Linked DNA regions of Lentimonas sp. CC4. The main gene of each other region encodes a partner of the protein of the gene in region 2 in a complex. Links are inferred from orthologs where the notes say so. Each region holds a gene or a part of one and is shown on either strand. Other genes may lie near its edges.

Region 1 (2,970 bases), 390 kb from region 2 along the record:
AGTAAATGTAGCTCGCGGGCGTGGCGGCTGACGACTGCCATCAGGCTGCGGGCGCGAAACTCGCCGAGCGTGCCCGCGACGATGATCGGCTTTTGCTTGGTCTGCTCGAACAGCTTCTGTAAATTCTCATCCAGCATCTCAGAGCCTTCGGGGTTGTGCGAGGCGTCGAGAATGAGGGTCTTGTCGGCGAGTTGGATCGTCTCCCAACGGCCGGGCCAGTGAATGGTTTGCAGCGCTTCGGCAGTGCGTGCGGTATCGATCGGGAAGCGTTCGTTGAGAATTTCGGCCGCGTAAACGGCAGTTGCGGCGTTCCAACGTTGGCAGGAGCCAGAGAGATTGGTTTCGGGGAGTGCGTCGAACTCAGGGAAGCGCTCACAGACGGAGTAGAGTGGGCTACCTTTGTCGCGGGCGACTCTGCGCACCACTGATTCGGCTGCGTCGGGGAGTTTACCGATCAGCACAGGTTTGCCAGCCTTGATGATACCGGCCTTCTCCCAACTGATTTTCTCGATGGTATCGCCGAGTTGCTCGATGTGGTCGAGGCTGACGGATGTGATGATCGAGAGTTCTGGATCGACCACGTTGGTCGCGTCGAGACGGCCGCCGAGTCCGGTTTCCAGGAAGGCGAGATCGACTTTGGCTTCGGCGAAGCGCAAAAACGCCATGGCCGTCATAAATTCGAAGAACGATGGATGGTCGTCGGGATCACCTTCGCCGATCTGTTCGGCGACGGGCTTGAGGTGCTTGGTGTAGGCCACAATGTCGGCCTCGTCCAGAATCTCGCGGTTGACCTGCACGCGCTCACCTTGGCGCACTAAGTGTGGCGAGGAGTAGAGCCCCGTTTTGTAGCCGTTGGCGCGGTAGATCGACTCCAGCATCGAGCAGGTCGAGCCTTTGCCGTTGGTGCCGGCGACGTGGATGACCGGGAACGCTTCTTCAGGGTGCCCGAGTGCATCCACGAACAGGCGCATACGATCAATGCCGTATTTTGCGCCCTTGTGTTTAAGGGAATACAGATAGTCGCGTGTCGCGTTATAGTCGGCCGGCGCAGACATATGGCCAAGGTGCTTAGCTAGCTTTTGCCGCTTTCGGTGCTCGGTAGAGCGCCTTGAGCATGTTGATCATACGATCGCGCATTTCGCCACGTGGGATGATCAGGTCAATCAGACCGCGGTCGACTAGGAATTCGGATGTTTGGAAACCGGCAGGAAGATCCTGTTGTGTGGTTTCTTTGATCACGCGAGGGCCTGCAAAACCAATCAATGCTTCGGGCTCGGCGATGATGACATCACCGAGGGACGCGTAACTTGCCATGACACCAGCCATGGTCGGGTTGGTCAAAATCGAGAAATAAGGGATCTTTGCTTCACTCAAGCGGGCGAGTGCCGCGCTGGTTTTGGCCATTTGCATGAGGCTGAGGATGCCTTCCTGCATACGTGCACCACCCGAAGCAGAGACGATGATGACGGGAATCTTTTGATCGACACCGCGCTCAATGGTGCGGGTCAACTTTTCGCCAGCTGCAGAGCCGAGGCTAGCTGCCATGAAGCGAAAGTCCATGACTGCGATGCTCACCTTGATGCCACCCATGATGCCGACGCCAGAGATGACGGTGTCGGTCTCCTTGGTCTTGTTCTGGTTGGCTTTCAGCTTTTCAGGGTAAGAGCTCGTCGCGTTGAACTCAAGTGGGTCGAGCGAACTGACACCCATGTCCATCTCTTCGAAAGTGCCTTCGTCCAGCATCGAATGGATGCGGTCACGTGCTTTGAGCGGGAAGTGGTAGCCGCTGGATGGCACGACCATAAGGTTCTCTTTGAGCACCTTATTATAGATGATTTCACCAGTTTTTGGGCATTTCGTCCAAAGATCCTTGGGGATATCCTTCTTTTTTACGGTGACTGTCGAGTATTGTGGTTTTCCGAAGAGTGCCATGATGTGAGATGAAGTTAGTAATTAAAATGTAGGGAACAGACGCTAGCCATGTCCAATGGTGACGACGTTCAGGTGGAGGACGCCTGCATCGCGGAGAACACGAGCGCAGGCGTTGAGTGTCGACCCTGTGGTAAAAACGTCGTCGACGAGGATGTATTGTTTGTCGGGAATTAGAACCGCATCGGGCGCTAAGGCAAAGGCATTTTTTACGTTTCGGTGACGTTCCACATGATTCAGGCGGGTTTGGCTCTGTGTATACACACGTCGTATTAGCAGATGTTCTACTTGAGAGCGCCCTTCGGTGGCTGCTACCAGCATCTTAGCAATCCTCTCACTTTGGTTAAATCCGCGCTCTCGTAGCTTGGTCGGATGTAACGGAACTGGCACAAAGGTGGCATCTTGAATGTAGTCATAATAATGTCTCGAGGTGGTGACTATTTTCTGAAGGTCTCTCAATACATAGAAGCCCGACTGATATTTGAGATGATGTAGGAGGCTGCGTCCCGCGGTTTTGGCGATAAACAACGCCTTACCATGGTCAAAGACAGGATCGAGGTCGACGCAGTGCGGGCACACCTTTGGGCCAACGACCGCTCCAAAAAAAGGATAGCCACAGGTTTTGCAGGCAGGCGGGAGGCAGGGCAGGATCTCTTGGGCGCAGGGAGCGCAGAGGAACTCGTAGGGCGATTCTTCGATCGCGTCGCCACAATGCACACAACTCCGTGGGAATACGAGATCGAGAGCAGATTTGAGGCAGGGGTTCACTATGCGAGTTGTGATGAGATATCTAGGAATAGACTCTGAAAGGCCTTTCAGGTGGGGGGCTGAGGCAGGTGCGACGCTTTTTTTTCTTAATGGTAGGAAATGGTTTTTGTCGTGCTGTGTCCTGCTATTGGGAGTTACTTATGTGTTTATCCTTATTTTCGGTGCTTTTATTCTTATTTTTGGTTGTTTTGCTATTTAGTTACTTAAGTGTCTGATTGATAATGGTTAAGTGCTTTATTCTTATTTCGTCTTCCTTTATCCTTATTTATTTAA
Region 2 (2,907 bases):
GAGAACGGGATGTTCGTTTTAATGCCGCGGATCAAGTATTCGCCAAGTGCACGATCCATGCGGTCGAGTGCTAGCTCACGTGTTTTGCCGAAAGTCATGACCTTTGCGATCATGCTATCGTAGTAGGGCGGAATCGTGTAGCCGCTGTAGCAATGCGAGTCGATGCGCACACCGTGGCCTCCTGGGGCGTAATAGAGCCCGATTTCACCCGGGCAGGGTGCAAAGTTGCGACCCGGATCTTCGGCGCATACGCGACACTCGATGCAGTGCTTGGTGATCTTGATGTCGTCCTGCTTGTAGCTGAGTGGCTTGCCGCTGGCGATGAGGAGCTGTTCTTTGACCAAGTCAACACCTGTGACTTCTTCGGTGACACCGTGCTCCACTTGGATGCGGGTGTTCATTTCGATGAAGAAATAGTCGCCGTTGCCATCGACGAGGAACTCAACGGTGCCGGCACCTTCGTAGTTGACTGACTTTGCCAGTTTGACTGCGTCACGACCCATTTGTTTGCGGATTTTCTCCGAAATGAATGGGGAGGGCGCTTCTTCGATCACCTTTTGGTGGCGACGTTGAATTGAGCAATCACGCTCGCCGAGGTGGATCACGTTGCCGAATTGGTCGCCGAGGAGCTGGATTTCAATATGACGTGGCGCGTCTAGGAAGCGTTCGAGATATACGGCGCCGTTGCCGAATGCCTTTTCGGCTTCGTTACGGGCATTGTTGTATTCTTTAACGAATGCGACTGTGTTGTGCGCGGTGCGCATGCCCTTGCCGCCGCCACCGGCGACAGCCTTAATGATGACCGGGAAACCAATTTTTTTGGCAGTTGCGAGTGCGTCCTTTTCATTGTCAACAGTGCCATCACTACCTGGGATGACTGGCACCTTGGCTTTGATTGCCATGTCGCGTGCCTTAGCCTTGTCGCCGAAATTGATGATCGCTTCGGAGCCAGGTCCGATAAACTTGATGCCACATTCGGCGCATTGCTCGGCGAAATCAGCGTTTTCGGCAAGGAAGCCGTAGCCGGGGTGAATGCCATCCACATCTGCAATCTCGGCAGCCGCGATGATGCGATCACCCTTTAGGTAGCTGAGGTTGCCCGCAGCTGGGCCGATGCAGATTGCTTCGTCAGCGAGTTGCACGTGGAGAGATTGCTCGTCTGCCTCGGAATAGACGGCAAGCGTCTTAATCCCAAGTTCGTTACAAGCGCGGACGATGCGAAGTGCGATTTCGCCTCGATTTGCGATGAGAACTTTTTTAAGCATCCGGATTAAGCCGTTTTAACTTTGAAAAGCGGCTGGCCGTATTCGACGGCTTCACCGTTCTCGATGAGAACTTCTGTGATGGTGCCGCTGATTTCGGCTTGGATTTCGTTCATCACCTTCATGGCTTCGATGATGCAGACGGTCGAGTCTGCGTTCACTTTTGTGCCAATCTTAGCGAATGCAGGGCTCTCAGGGGAGGCTGCTGCGTAGAAAGTTCCGACCATCGGAGATTTGACGATGGAGATGCCGACTTCTTCGACCGGTGCGGCTGGTGCTGCGGCAGCTGCTACTGGCGCTGCGGCAGCTACTGGCGCGGCTGCGAGTGGTGCTGCGGCTTGAATGATCTGAGTTTCGCCATTCTTGCGGCTGAGGCGTAGCTTGAAGCCTTCCTCCTCGATTTCGAATTCGGAAATTTCCGAACGTTTCATCATTTCAACGACCTGTTTGATAGCTTTTAAGTCCAAGGTGATTCCTTTCTGAGGGCTTTAATTTAATAGAGAGTGTGAATCAAATCTCTGTGCTCTATGGAGTGCATAAGATTGAATTACCGATCATGTAAGTGGAGCTTTCGCTTGGGTGCAATGACTTTGTTACGTATTTGATCAGGGGGGGGTAGATGCAAAAACGTAGTTTAGTCGTTTGGTTTGGCCTGTGCGATTCGGCTTTTTTTGAAGCGGTCACTGAATGTTGTCTGATCTGTAAATTGAATGCGTGCGGGCACTTTGTAGGGGCTGAGTGCTTTGCGGCAATGTTGCTTGATCTTGCGCTTGAGTGCCTTGCGGTCGGTGTCTTGAGCGGGGACGACTTCAGCTGCAACGTTTTGGCCCGTGATTGCATTTAGTTGGCCATAGACGAGGCAATCGGCGACTTCTGGGAGTTCGAGCAAGATGCTTTCGACTTCCGAGGGAGTGACTTTTTCGCCGCCGACATTAATTATATCTTCCCGTCGGCCTGTAATCGTGAGGAATCCGTCGTCGGCTTCTTCGACGAGGTCACCAGTTTTAAACCAGCCGTCGGCAGTGAAGCGCGACATCTCGTGGTTGAGGTAGCCTAGGATTTGGCTTTTGGAGCGCAGCCAGAGTTCGCCTTCGACGATTTTGTGTTCGGAGTTAGGGTCGTCGATTTTAATTTGTGTGCTGCTGGAAGAGCGACTGACCGTTTGTGAGATCCCAGTTTCGCTGGTGCCGAATGTTTGGATGAAGGCGACGTCGGGTAGCGCTTCTTTGAGTCTCAGTAGTAGGCTTTCTGGCATTGGTTCGGTGCCATACGTTATGAAGCGGAGGCTAGAGAGGTCGTAGTTCCGGTGGGCGCCGCTGAGTAGGAATAGGTTGAGGAAGGTCGGAGATGCTGGCAGTAGATTGACGCCGTGGCGCTGAATGGCTTCGGCGACGATATTGGCGTCACGTGAGCGTGGCGTGACAATGAGCGCGCCGCTTGCGAGGCCGTTGAAGAGTGTGTTGAGGCCTCCGATGTGATCGAAGAGCAGGAAGATCAGGATGCTGAGTCTGCGTTTACGTTTTTTAGCAAACTGATTGAGTAGGTGATCGGTGTTGTGGATCATGGCCTTGGGGTGGCCAGTGCTGCCGCTGCTAAATAATATAAGGCCTGCCGCTCCGCTTTGAGTGACTTCTACGATGAGTGC

The links. The genes of interacting proteins can lie anywhere in the genome.
Region 1: the proteins of accB (region 2) and accD are in contact, whole or in part, in a solved structure (PDB 8UXZ), measured with the Escherichia coli proteins. The link is inferred for Lentimonas sp. CC4 from one-to-one orthologs.

Annotation. Positions count from the first base shown.
Region 1 is NZ_CACVBO010000001.1:880,574-883,543, reverse strand. It holds accD (acetyl-CoA carboxylase, carboxyltransferase subunit beta), read right to left. Parts: upstream 1,933-2,970; coding sequence 1,069-1,932; downstream 1-1,068. Other genes in the region: GZZ87_RS03890 (ATP-binding protein), read right to left, coding at 2,959-2,970; GZZ87_RS03895 (ComF family protein), read right to left, coding at 1,975-2,697; GZZ87_RS03905 (folylpolyglutamate synthase/dihydrofolate synthase family protein), read right to left, coding at 1-1,055.
Region 2 is NZ_CACVBO010000001.1:1,267,279-1,270,185, forward strand. It holds accB (acetyl-CoA carboxylase biotin carboxyl carrier protein), read right to left. Parts: upstream 1,730-2,907; coding sequence 1,271-1,729; downstream 1-1,270. Other genes in the region: accC (acetyl-CoA carboxylase biotin carboxylase subunit), read right to left, coding at 1-1,265; GZZ87_RS05565 (fatty acid--CoA ligase family protein), read right to left, coding at 1,897-2,907. UniProt on the Escherichia coli protein: This protein is a component of the acetyl coenzyme A carboxylase complex; first, biotin carboxylase catalyzes the carboxylation of the carrier protein and then the transcarboxylase transfers the carboxyl group to form malonyl-CoA.